One region of the Pseudoalteromonas sp. MB47 genome, then DNA from elsewhere that is predicted to be linked to it. Evidence: predicted binding sites of a transcription regulator. Region 1 holds the regulator's gene; each other region holds the start of a gene.
What was found. Region 1 encodes FliA, which starts transcription of late flagellar genes. Its sites were predicted from a motif close to CTAAAGNTNNNNNNNNNNNNGCCGATA; they were not measured.
Positions count from the first base shown of each region.

Region 2: the regulator FliA is predicted to act here: its motif matches at 2,209-2,235, upstream of IMPJCBKJ_RS19980 (DUF4402 domain-containing protein).
Region 3: the regulator FliA is predicted to act here: its motif matches at 2,193-2,219, upstream of IMPJCBKJ_RS08515 (DUF5610 domain-containing protein).

Region 1 is NZ_VFBD01000031.1:271,489-276,070, reverse strand. Features, by position in the region: gene flhF (flagellar biosynthesis protein FlhF) at 1-961, shown strand, start outside; gene IMPJCBKJ_RS19515 (MinD/ParA family protein) at 954-1,814, shown strand; gene IMPJCBKJ_RS19510 (RNA polymerase sigma factor FliA) at 1,841-2,551, shown strand; gene cheY (chemotaxis response regulator CheY) at 2,592-2,975, shown strand; gene IMPJCBKJ_RS19500 (protein phosphatase CheZ) at 2,993-3,760, shown strand; gene IMPJCBKJ_RS19495 (chemotaxis protein CheA) at 3,776-4,582, shown strand, end outside.
Region 2 is NZ_VFBD01000031.1:382,117-386,698, forward strand. Features, by position in the region: gene IMPJCBKJ_RS19965 (hypothetical protein) at 1-256, opposite strand, end outside; gene IMPJCBKJ_RS19970 (fimbria/pilus periplasmic chaperone) at 277-1,068, opposite strand; gene IMPJCBKJ_RS19975 (DUF4402 domain-containing protein) at 1,077-1,544, opposite strand; gene IMPJCBKJ_RS19980 (DUF4402 domain-containing protein) at 1,564-2,157, opposite strand; gene IMPJCBKJ_RS19985 (SPOR domain-containing protein) at 2,269-2,877, opposite strand; gene IMPJCBKJ_RS19990 (SPOR domain-containing protein) at 2,951-3,460, opposite strand; gene galU (UTP--glucose-1-phosphate uridylyltransferase GalU) at 3,889-4,582, opposite strand, start outside.
Region 3 is NZ_VFBD01000015.1:1,111-5,692, reverse strand. Features, by position in the region: gene IMPJCBKJ_RS08530 (thiol:disulfide interchange protein DsbA/DsbL) at 1-471, shown strand, start outside; gene IMPJCBKJ_RS08525 (DUF523 domain-containing protein) at 532-984, shown strand; gene trmA (tRNA (uridine(54)-C5)-methyltransferase TrmA) at 987-2,084, opposite strand; gene IMPJCBKJ_RS08515 (DUF5610 domain-containing protein) at 2,249-3,367, shown strand; gene murI (glutamate racemase) at 3,434-4,228, shown strand; gene IMPJCBKJ_RS08505 (RNA-binding protein) at 4,191-4,582, opposite strand, start outside.

The sequences.
Region 1 (4,582 bases):
GCACAAAAACTCAGCACCTGCGAATCAATCAGAAATGACGACCATGCGGGAAGAAATGAATGCGATTCGTCAATTACTTGAACACCAAGTATCTGGCTTAATGCAACAAGATATGGCTCGCCGCGATCCGACTCGTGCATGTATGATTGACCGCTTAGCGGGTATGGGCATTGAACGTGATGTTGCTGAGCAAATGGCCTGTTTCATTCCTGACGACGTATCACGTCAACAAGCGTGGCAAGCATTACTGCAAATGGTTGAAAACCAAATGCATACAACGAATAACGAAATCCTACGTCAAGGTGGTGTATTCGCATTAGTGGGCCCAACGGGTGTTGGTAAAACAACGACTGTTGCGAAATTAGCTGCACTGGGTGCACAAAAATATGGTGCTGATAAAGTGGCGTTGATCACCACTGATACATATAGAATTGGTGCCTACGAACAATTGGCTACTTATGGTCGTATTATTGGCTGTGGTGTTAAGCAGGTAAAAGATGCGAATGAATTAGCTGAAGTGCTATACCATTTACGTAATAAGCGTCTAGTATTAATAGATACAGCGGGTATGAGCCAACGTGATTTACGTTTAACTGAGCAATTAAACACCCTAATGCGTAATCAGCGTGTTGATATTCGTAGTTATTTAGTATTAAGTGCGACAGCACAGATAAATGTGTTGCAAGAAACCGTAAGACACTTTAAAAAGGTTCATCTAAGTGGCTGTATCTTCACTAAATTGGATGAATCTTTAAGTTTAGGTGAGATTATTAGTATAGCGATTCAAAATCGCCTGCCAATAGGGTATCTTACTAACGGTCAGCGTGTTCCTGAAGATATTCGCGTAGCGAATGCTGAAAAACTAGTGAAAAAAGCTGAACAATTGTATTTAAAACGAGCAAAAGCACAACATTCACGACGTCAAGCAGTAGCGTCGAACACAGTAGGGATGTATGATTAACACAGTATTAGATCAAGCAAGCGGCCTGCGCAAAATGAATCAAAATAATAATAGTGGCGTTAAAGTTATCGCTGTGACTGGCGGTAAAGGTGGAGTGGGTAAAACCAATGTTTCACTCAACACCGCAATCGCATTAGGGCAGCAAGGAAATCGTGTATTAGTACTAGATGCCGATTTAGGTTTGGCAAACTGTGACGTGATGCTTGGCCTTCGTGTTGAACGTAACTTATCTCATGTTTTGTCAGGCGAGTGTGAGCTTGACGAAATTCTCGTTGAAGGTCCTGCAGGTATAAAAATTGTACCAGCGACGTCTGGTTCGCAAAGCATGGTGGAATTAACACCATCTGAGCATGCAGGTCTTATTCGCGCTTTTAGCGAGTTAAACACCGAGTTTGATATTTTAATTGTCGATACCGCCGCAGGTATTTCTGACATGGTATTAAGCTTTTCTCGTGCAGCCCAAGATGTTGTTGTGGTTGTATGTGATGAACCTACCTCAATTACCGATGCTTATGCGCTTATTAAAGTGCTTAGCCGTGAGCATGGCGTATATAAATTTAAAATTGTTGCTAATATGGTGCGCAGTTTGCGTGAAGGGCAAGAATTATTTGCTAAACTTTCAAAAGTAACGGATCGCTTTTTAGACGTTTCAATGGAGTTGGTAGCTACCATTCCTTATGACGAGAACATGCGTAAATCTACGCGACGCCAAAAGGTGATTGTTGAATTATTTCCAAACTCACCAGCTGCGGTGGCGTTTAAAACATTAGCAACAAAAGCAGTTAAGTGGCCGATCCCTAATCAACCTTCTGGCCATTTAGAATTTTTCATTGAAAAACTAGTAAACGGCTAACTATGACAACATCGGTGAATAAAGCGATGGGATATCAATCAGCACAAAACTTAAATGCGATTGTTGAAAAACATGCCTCTTTAGTTAAAAAAGTGGCGTGCCATCTAATTGCTCGTTTACCTGCCAGTGTCCAACTCGATGATTTAATTCAATCAGGCATGATAGGCCTAATTGAAGCATCAAAAAACTTTGATGCTAGCAAAGGGGCTAGTTTCGAAACTTTCGCTGGAATTCGTATTCGTGGTGCGATGTTAGACGAAATTCGTAGAGGTGACTGGGCACCACGCTCAGTTCACCGAAATGCTCGCCTTGTGGCTGAAACCATTTCCGAATTAGAAAGCACGCTAAATCGTGAACCTAAAGATACAGAAGTCGCTGAAAAACTTGATATAACGCTCGATGAGTACCATCATATTCTACATGATGTAAATTCTAGTAAAGTATTAGGTATAGAGGACTTAGGCGTTGATGAAGACGTGATTACACCTGTAGGTCAGGATTTAGGACTAGACAAACCGTTTAATAACGTTAAAAATGAGCGGTTTAACCAGTCTCTATTAACGGCTATCCAATCGTTACCAGAAAGAGATGCACTTGTTTTGTCTTTGTACTACAACGACGAAATGAACTTAAAAGAAATAGGACACATACTCGATGTTAGTGAATCGCGTGTGAGTCAGATACATGGTCAGGCGATGATTAAGCTCAAAGCAAAAATCAATGACTGGATTAATTAGTAGTAAGTAAATATAGGTTCAAACCTCACCGGAGGATGTTTTGGATAAAAACATGAAAATTCTTGTTGTTGATGATTTTTCTACAATGAGACGTATCATTAAAAATCTATTAAGGGATTTAGGTTTTACCAATGTGCAGGAAGCTGACGATGGGTCAACAGCATTGCCAATGCTACAAAATCAAGAATTTGATTTTGTTGTAACAGATTGGAACATGCCAGGTATGCAAGGCATTGATTTGTTAAGAGCAATTCGTGCTGATGATAGCCTTAAGCATATTCCTGTATTAATGGTGACAGCTGAAGCGAAAAAAGAACAAATTGTTGCTGCTGCTCAAGCGGGTGTTAATGGCTATATCGTTAAACCATTCACTGCTGCGACACTTAAAACCAAATTGGAAAAAGTGTTTGAACGTTTAGGTTAATCTAAGGGGAGAGGCTTATGTCAGCACTAGCTGCGCCTCAAATAAGTTTAGAGCAAGCTCGTCAACTTGTTGAGTTTCTTGAAAATGGTGAACAAGAAAAAGCTGATCAGCTGATACTTGAAACAGCATCAAAAGAACAATCAGAGCTGTTTGCTGAAATCGGTAAACTGACGCGACAATTACATGAAGCGCTAAAAAACTTTGATCTAGATACTCGTCTTTCAGATTTAACTACCGATGCGATCCCAGACGCTAAGCAGCGCTTAAATTATGTTATGGAAATGACAGAAAGCGCCGCTAACAAAACCATGGATGCAGTTGAAGCTAGTTTACCTATAGCGCAACAACTTGCAGATGAAATAGCGACGATTAAACCAACGTGGGATCGTTTAATGAGCCGAGAAATAGAGCTCGGTGAGTTTAAAAAGCTATGTCATAGCTTAGATAATTTTATGAATAACTCGCATACTAAAACCGATGAGCTACAGGGCTTGATGACCAATGTGCTGATGGCACAGGACTATCAAGATTTGACGGGGCAAGTAATCCGTCGCGTCATTGAGTTAGTGCGAGAAGTAGAAGACAGTTTAATTAATCTCTTAACTGTGTTTGGCAGTCAAGAAGATGGTCATCAACAACAAGAAAAACAGGCCATAGAAAAAGCACCTGCGACAAGTGATACACTAGCAGGTCCTGAAGGGCCGATTATTGATAAAGACTCTCGTGATGATGTTGTCTCAGGACAAGATGAAGTCGATGATCTATTATCAAGTCTGGGCTTCTAAGAGGAGAGTAGCTGCATGAGCTTTGAAGTCGATGAAGATATTTTACAGGATTTCCTTGTTGAGGCAGGAGAAATCTTAGAGCTTTTGTCAGAGCAATTAGTTGAGCTTGAGAACAATCCCGAAGACAAAGATCTCTTAAACGCCATTTTTAGAGGCTTCCACACTGTCAAAGGCGGTGCAGGCTTTTTAAGCATGACTGAACTTGTTGATGCGTGTCACGGTGCAGAGAATGTTTTCGATTTATTACGCCAAGGTGTTCGCAGTGTCACTCCTGAGCTTATGGATGTTATTTTACAAGCTCTGGATACCATCAACGAAATGTTCGCAACGATTCAAAATCGTGAGCAACCAGAGCCTGCAGATCCTGCGCTTCTAGACGTTCTTCATAAATTAAGCCAACCACCTACAGCGGAAGAGCTTGCAGGTGAAGATGTATCAGTAGCAGACGATGTAGCAGTTGCACCTGAAGAACCTGCTGTTGAAGAGGCTGTTGTTGATGCACCTGAAGTAACAGCTAACACGGCAGCAGACAATATTGATGAAGATGATCCATTTGCGTTTGATATGTTGTTTGATGGCGGCGGTCTTGCTGATAGTAAGGCAGAACCACAGAATATTGATGAAATTACTGAAGATGAGTTTGAAAGCCTCCTCGATGAATTACATGGTAAAGGTCAAGGGCCAGCAGCGGCTGCTCCTGAAGCTATTAGCAGTGATAGTGATGATATCACCGATGATGAATTCGACAGTTTATTAGACGAATTACATGGTGTTGGTAATTTTGGTGAAGTAAAACAAGAAAATATAGCCAAACCTGAAACA
Region 2 (4,582 bases), 110 kb from region 1:
CACCTAAATAATTTTCATTTAAATAAATTGAAAATAGCAAAAATTCCCCAGTGGCAATTCGTTGCTGAGCGTCAAAGGTGTCTGCAGAATGATTGACAGCAGTTATATGCTTAGATTGTGGAGCGTAAAGCTGTTCGCCATTTAGCTTAGCTCTTATGGCATTGACTCTAGCTAGTACATCCTCTGTACTCACAGTCGAATTAGCAACGCTGATAGGACTTAATAGCATAAGCCCTAACGCAAATAAGCGATTCATAAATTTTTTCGCATTAATCCCTAATGTCGAATAGGCAATGAATATGAGCCAAAATCGACGCCTTCATACTCATCGGCACCTTGATATTTAAGCTCAATGTTCCCTTGTTTTGGCAACTGTTTACCAGAGAATAAATCTAACAACACAGTCGCTTGTTCAACTTCAGGGTATAGGCTTAGATTCCCGATTTCTGCGATTTTTTCTTGTTTACCTGCAGAATTAGTAATATACGCGCTAAGTCGACCGTAACTACTAAAACCTTGTTGTTCAGTTAATTTAACGGCAATTTTTGGTTTTTTGTTTAGAGAATCTTCAACTATTTCTGCAGTTTGAAATGCAACTTTTGGCAGCTCACCTTGTTCACGATATACAACTGGAATACTAAAACTCAAAATCATATTCACTTTAAGTCCAGCCTTAGCTGCCTTATCTTCATTTGGTAAGGCTTGAAATAGTAAATGGGAACGATATTCCCCTTTAGCCAAATCCTTAGGCTTTCTAATTGCTATTTTAATCGTTTGCCTTTCGCCAGGTGCTAAGCGAATTTGCTTTGGTGATAAGCGTGCCATAGGAGAAAGGCTCGTGGTTACTGGCTCACTCAATGTTTGATAGCCCCCACCAGGTAGCGCTAATTTTTCGCTCCATACCACGCGGTATGTACGGTACTCTTCTGAGCTATTAATGACGGTGACTTTTGCGCTTCGTTGGCGCTCATCAAATGAAACCCGCGTTGGTGAAATAAGTAAGTTTGCCGTTGCATATTGACTGAAAAAAACAAAAAGAAGTCCACATAAAAGACGTTTTGCGAACATATCTATCCTTAGTAATCGACTGATATTTCTAAATAAGTTGTAGAAGAATACTGACCATCAGCGTATGGTTTAGCGCTACGGTCTGTCGTTAAAATACCGCCAATAAATACTTTTGCTTCACCAAATTCATTGGTAATCACATATTTAGGAAAACCATTAAGGCGTACAGAAAATCCAGCACTCGAGTTGCCATCGATATCATGTGTTAAGTCAACTGGGGCAACTAGATTCATAGTTAGCTGAGTTCTAGCTGGAAAGTCAGTAAGTAATAATTCTGCAGGGCGGCCATTTTTAAGAACATAAACCGAGCCCTGCGTATTGATACTGCCATCATCTTTGACGATTACAGAGCTGGTATTTGTATTAGCTAGAATAACTAGAGTACCAAAATCAAGCGCTTGTTGCTCTGTGCTCGCAGCCTGTAAGGGTGTTGAGAACACACAAAATAAAACAGTAGCTAAAAGCAAAAAGCGCATGACTAATTACCTAGTATTATTAGTAAGCAACTTCTAATTGGAAAGTGCCGGTATACTCAACATCACGATAAGGCTCAGATGACGCCGAATTTGAGGTAGATAAATTGGCACCAATGTTAAACTCAACACTGCCGTCTGCATCTGCTGTTAAATTTGGGCTGCCTGGAAGGTAATAAGCATTTGCATTTGGGCCTGAAGTAATAAAATACTTCCATTCATCAACAATAAAGTTTGGCTCATTTAAACCTTGTCCATCAGAAGCTAAAGTATTAGCAGTAGGATCAGTAATCGACAAACGCGCATTTGGCACCGCTTCCGATACCGTAAATGAAGCAGGAGACCCTTGCTCAATAATTGAAATAATCGCAGGAGATGCATCTGTTCTTGTTGAAACAGGGCTTGCATCAGGTTCTGGGTTAATTGTTAAAACAGCTTGCGCAGCACCTGAAGGATCGGCTACGGCACGAATAGTACCAAAATTTAGATCATTCCCTTTTGTTAAAACAACTGAGTTTTGAACCTTTACTGTTGCACTGAAAGATTCAGTAGTGGCATAAGAATAAAAAGCAGAAAATGCTAATGAGCATGCAATTAAAGAAAGAGGTAATTTCATATTAAGTCCTTATAAATAAATGGCTAAGCCATTTTGCTGTATCTTAAGCTTTATCGACCTCTAGAACAAATACTTTAAGGTTAATCCCCTAATTTCCAAGAGGAAAGATACTTATAGCATCTCCCCAATAAAAGGGGCTGTCACACAAGTTTGCCCCATTCTTTTGGCTATCTCACAAAAAGCTGTCGCCTGAGTATAATTTGCAAATGGACCTGCTCGTAATCCATACAAGGTTACCCCTTTTTGCTCACGAGTTTTAAAGCGAAAATCTAGGTCATTTAAAACAGCAGGATAATCACGTTTAAGGTTCAAGACCTGATGTCTGACCTTTTTCGGCGTTAAATATAAACCTAATTGCACACCTGCTTCTGCTGCTTTGTTTGCAGCAATAATCGTTTCTAATGAGTCGATTGATGATGATTGCTGAGATTGTATTTGCTCACTTTGGTGATAGATCACATCATTTTGCGGCTCAAATGCCGATGGTTGTGCAGTTAAATCACTATTAGCCGAAAGTACCTCGATTAACAACGCAAGGTCTTTTTCCATTGCAGCAAGACGTTCAATGCTAGGCTGTTGATTTTGCCACTCGGCAGCAAATTGCTGTACCTGCTGTTCAGTATAAACAGGCTGGCTTTGTTCTTGGCTCATCATACATGCTGTTAAAGCAGTTAAGCAGATGGTTAACAATAAATATTTAGAGAAAATAGAAAAATGCATGGTGACGTCAATTCTAAAAAACAGACTTAAATCTTAGCAATAAAAATGCCACCTTTAGAGTGAATATTTGACGCTAAAAATAAATTCGATTATCTGTGTATTTACTAACCCAACAATCAATACCTTGTCGCTTAATAGCCGCGCAGTCAGCTTTCGCATTTTTTAAATACTTATAGCCTCCAAACTTTAAGCGGTAGAAAGTTCTATCATGCACGTCTGCAACTTCAACATTCAAAATTGGTTTACCTTGAAAAATACTAGGCGCTTGTTTTGCCATTTTATGAAAGGTGACTTCTATTGCGGTCTCAGAGCTAACTGATGCTAACTGTAACGCAAAAGTATAATTAGGTTTTGTAGGTGCTAATATAGCAGCAGTGGCTAGGGTATTTTTTTGTGTAGCCGTTGATTGAAGCTCAGAACTAGTTTTTACATTAATTTGAAAAATAGGATCGATTAAGCGAAGTGCAAAACTTTGCATAGAATTAACGGTAGAGCTTAGCAGCAGCTCATTACTGCAACCAGAAACAGTTAATAACACCATTAGGTATATACTGCAGCGAAAAGGCTTGAAGTAATCTTTCATAATCAGGATTCTTAAACGTACCGTTAAAAAATTGCTTCTTACTTTGAAGAAGACTATCTGTTAGTACTTACCTGTACATCAAAAGCTAAAAGATAATTTAAGATATTGAAAATAAACACTAACATTATGTTTTTATTATAATTTCAGTTTAGTGCTTTAATTCGCTGCAAATCATGTTGTTAGTAAAAAGTAGCTTTATAACATAAACAATTTGCAGCAAAATTATTAATGCTTTTCATTACTCAGTTAACTAACTGAATTAGAGCAATTAATCACCATACTCATCTTAACAACCCTATAAGACAAAGGTATATCAGAAAAGTCCCTAATTTGTTAATAATCAACAATTGTCAGCTGCTTGTAAATAACAAAAAAGTGCCATATAGGCACTTTTTTAACATAATTTATTACTAAGTAAATAGAATTGGTTATTTAACCAACGACTTTATGAAGTCGCTCAATTCATCTTTGAATTCCTCACGTCGTAAAGCAAATTCAACGATGGCTTTTAAATAACCAATTTTGCTACCACAGTCATGGCTTTTACCTTTCATAGAGTATGCATCAACTGTTTCTTTTTCCATTAGCATGGCTATGGCATCTGTTAATTGAATTTCATCACCTGCCCCAGCTGGAGTTTTTGCAAGTAATGGCCAAATATTTTTGCTCAGTACATAGCGACCCACAACAGCAAGATTTGATGGAGCTTGATCAATAGGAGGCTTTTCAACCATATTCAAAATTGCGGCGCTTTCACCTTGATTGATTGTTACATCACCTAAGTCTACTACACCGAACTTGTCTACTTCGTTTTGCGGCACAGGCTCAACCATAATTTGGCTCTCACCGGTGGTTTCAAAACGCTGGATCATTTCAGCTAAGTTATCTTTTTTAAGATCGCTCGCAACATCATCGATGATAACATCCGGTAAGATAACAACAAACGGTTCATTACCTATAATAGGCGCCGCACAATTTATCGCATGACCAAGGCCTTTCGCTTCACCTTGACGAACGTGGATAATAGTCACATCTTTCGGGCAGATTGACTGTACTTCAGCAAGTAACTGACGTTTCACACGCTTTTCAAGTGTGGCTTCTAACTCAAAACTGGTATCAAAG
Region 3 (4,582 bases), on a different contig from region 1:
AACTTCGAGCCAGTTGTGAAAGAGCTTAAAACACTTCTTAAAGATGGCGTTAAACTCAAAAAGAGCCATGTTGATTTTTCAGGTCCTCGTGATCCAGAAATTCAAACCATCTTAGCGCAAGGTTATGCGACGGCTAATGTGTTACCACAGAAAGACGCGTTAGTAGCCGCTGTGTTTAATCATATTCACGGTAAGCGTGCTCGTATTAACGAACTAGCTGATATGAAAGACATCTTTGTTTCACAAGGTGTATCGGCTGAAGATTTTGATAAGTACTACAACAGCTTTTCTGTACGTACTATGGCGTCTAAAATGAAACGCGACCAAGAATACTACCAACAAAAAGGTGCTTTAAAAGGCGTTCCAACTTTTATTGTTAATGGTAAATATCGCTTAATCTTAGGTGCGGACTCAGGCATCAGTGATGCAAAGAGCATGGCAGATTTAATTAACTACCTAGCTGATAAATAAGCTAATTAGTTAAATTTAATTCAAAGCTCCGTTCGCGGAGCTTTTTTATTGGTAAAGCAAATGCAAAAACTATTAGTTTCAAGCTGTTTGTTAGGAAACCCTGTTCGTTATGACGGGCAATCGCAAAACTTACTCCATCCTGGTTTAGAAACTCTTAAACAGCAAGAAAGGCTCGTTGCATTCTGCCCTGAAGTAGCTGGTGGCTTACCTACACCAAGGCCGCCTGCAGAAATCAAAGTGGGTAGAGTACTTACCAAAGATGCGCAAGATGTCACAGTGCAGTTTGCTTATGGCGCAGAACAAGCACTTAAACTTTGCAAAAAAAAGGGCATTCGCTATGCGTTGTTAAAAGAATCAAGCCCGTCATGTGGTCGCAATACTATTTACGATGGTAGTCATTCAGGAAAGAAAATTTCAGGGATGGGGTTAACTGCAAGGCTGTTAACTGACAATGGTATAGCTGTATTCAGCGAGCAGCAGTTGCCAGCGCTATTTGCTGCGCTGGCAGAGTGATTTTATTTACGTTGTAAAAACACACCTGATTCAATGTGATGGGTGTAAGGGAATTGATCAAAAATTGCAAAACGTTTTACTTCATGGGTTTTGCATAAGTGATCAAGGTCACGTTCTAGGGTATCGGGATTACACGAGATATAAATAATGTTGTCGTAGTTCGCAACTAGGTCACAAGTTAGCGTGTCCATTCCAGCACGTGGTGGATCCACCAAGATTGTTTGGCAGTTATAGCTTTTCAGGTCTATGCCATCTAAACGAGAGAAGGTACGTTCGCCTTTCATTGCTTGAGTGAACTCTTCACTCGACATACGAATGATATCTAAGTTCTCAACCTTGTTTTGTGCAATATTGTATTGTGCTGAGTAAACCGATGATTTTGATATCTCAGTGGCTAATACCCGGTCGAATGAACCCGCAAGAGCAATCGAAAAGTTACCATTTCCACAATATAACTCCAGTAAGTCATTATTGAGGGGTTGGCAAAGCGCTTGTGCCCACTCTAGCATCTTGATGTTTACTTTCGCATTCGGTTGCGTAAAGCTATTTTCGACTTGCTGATAAATAAGCTCTTTACCGTTTACGTTTAAACGCTCGATAACGTAATCATTACCAATCACTTCTTTTTGCTTACGAGCACGGCCAATAAAATCAATCTTAAACTGTGTGCTCAGTTTTGCTTTAAGCTCTTTAATTGCTTGTAGCCACTGCTCATCTAGTTGTTTGTGATACAATAAGCTAACAAGGATCTCGCCACTTAAGCTTGAAAGGTAATCGATTTGAAACAGCTTACGGCGCAGAACTTCATTGTCTTTTAAGTTTTCGATCATCGCTTGCATCACTTCACCCACTAAAGGTGCTGCAGGGTCAAACTCATCTACGCGGATCTTTTCTTTAGTTTGTTGATCAAACATGATGTGAAACAGGTCTTCACCTTCATGCCAAACACGAAACTCTGCACGTTGGCGGTAATGAATAGGATCAGAGCCGAACACTTCTAATTTTTCGACCCCAAAACGTCGAAACTGTGAGGTGATGCGCTGCTCTTTCTCACTCAATTGTGCATCATATTGAGTTGTATCAATTTTTATAACCGCCATGGCTGATTACCTTTTATCTCTTAGCTGTATAACGGCGCTATTGTAGGGAGCGCTGAGGATTTGTCTAGTTTTGTTATTTATTTTAGTGTCGTTTTTTTATACAAAAAACTTAAGTTCTTTGGTTTTTGGCCGATAATGAGTTAACCATAACATGGAGTCGGATCATGAAAATTGGCAACCTAGGCTATATGCCTAATACAAATGTGAATAAATACAATGGTAAACAGGCTCTGCAGCAGCCTACCATTCAAAATCGTCAAGATAGTTATCAACAACGCGGTCGTGAGCTCGCGGCAAAAGTTCTTGATGATAAACTTGCTGAGGCACTTGGTTTACCTAAAGCCGAAGAGAAAAAAGATAAACCGCTGTTCGACTTTGAAGAGATCGTGAAAAACGTACTCGACTTTGTTGGCGGTGCACTTCGTAAAGCAAAAGCCGATGGTGCTGATGATGAAAAACTCAAAGGCATGCTAGGTGATGCACGTAAAGGTGTGCAAATGGGCATCGACGATGCGTATGATGAGCTTAAAGAGTCAGGTATTCTTAACGATGACATCGAAGAGGGTATCGAAAAGTCTAAAGAAGGTATCTTTAAAGGTATTGATGAATTAGAAGAAGACTTGTTCAATCCTAAACCTAATGCGGTTTCAGTCAGCCAAGCTCAATACATCAGCTTAAGTAATAACGCGGAGTACACTTTCACCACCGCTGAAGGTGATGAAGTCAGTATTAGCTTTGCTGATGCATACGAAAGTAAGTCTGCAAGCAGTTATAGCAAAAATGGCGACAACGAAGCCTTTGTCAGTGAGTCTTCGCAATCACGTGATTTATCATTCTCTATGTCAGTCAATGGTGATTTAAATGAGCAAGAGCAGCAAGCTATCAATGAATTGATGGAAGACTTGCAGAATGTTAGCGAAACATTCTTCTCTGGCTCATTAGAAGATGCCTTTGAACAAGCTAAAGAGCTGAACTTAGGTAACGAGCAACTAGTCGGCTTTACCATGGATCTAAAACAAACCAAAACAGTAGCAGCGATTAAAGGGTATGAAGAATATAAACCTGCTCCTGAAAAAGAAGTTGCTGAGAAAATAGCGCCATTTAATGACGATTTGAAACAGGCGTTTAATAAAGCGGGCGATATTGGTTTGCAAAATGAACTGGCTGGCATCTTACAATGGTTAAACCAAGATAAAGAAGAAGTCAGTAAGCTGGTGGATTATACCAAAGCAATGTTCGAACAAATGAATAAGCTACGCTCGGCAACAGAAGAAGAGGCATAGTCCTTTCTTTCTTTTTATAAAGCTGCATGGCAAACTGCTGATCTTTGATGATCCGAGGTAAGCAGTTTGTCAGTTCATATAATGGTGTTTGATTCTGGTATAGGTGGAACAACCGTACTTGAACAGATCCAAGCATTGATCCCAGATGCTGATTATAGTTATTTTATGGACAATGCTTTATTGCCCTATGGCGCGCAAAGTCAGCAAACGATCATAGCCCGCCTTTTAGCGCTACTACAGTTTATCGAGACAGCAAACTTACACGTTGATATTCTAGTTATTGCGTGTAATACCGCCTCTACCTCTGCCTTAGATACTATTCGTCAGCACACAAGTATAGAAGTTGTCGGGGTAGTACCTGCAATAAAACCTGCTTGCGCTATAAGTAACAGCAAACATATTGGTTTACTGGCAACACCATCAACCATCAAGAGTCGCTATACTGCAAATTTAATTAGTACTCATAGCCAAGACACACAAGTCAGCTTATATGGCTCAACTGAGCTGGTAGAAATTGCAGAAACACTATTTCATACGCAGAAAATCAATAAAGCAAAGCTTGAGAAAGTATTGAGTAATTTAGCGATAGCAGAAGATATAGATGTACTGGTACTTGGCTGTACACACTTTCCATTACTAGCCAGCGCGATTAGTGACTACTATAAACAACAGATCTTCCTTATTGACTCAGGCAAAGCGATTGCTAAGCGCGTTGAAAGTTTAATTGCTCTACGAGGCTTTACTCTTACTACAGATAAAAAAAAGCCGCTGCACTATTATGCAACGGCTCCTATTGGTCATTCGCAATTAAGCGTTGAGCTTATTACGCTGACTGATCAGATCCCTCACGAAAGCTGTTAGCTTCGTTCTCTTGTTTTTGTTTTGCTTCACGCACTTTTAAAGTACGTTGTTGGAATTCGCTATCATTTAATTGATTGATTGCTTTATCTGCATCAGCTTCAGCCATTTCAACAAAACCAAAGCCACGACGTTTACCTGTATTTTTATCTTTTAATAAACGTACATTGAAAACTTTGCCTTGTTCTTCGAATAAAGCACGAACAACACCTTCATTAGCACGATAAGGTAGGTTGCCAACATAAAGTGTTTTTGTTTTTACTTCGGCCTCCTCACTTGACGCTGATGAAAGTGCTGCAATAACTAAAGCACCAATTAATAAGCCTGCACCAAATAGCAATGCTGGGTCTAAAGCTA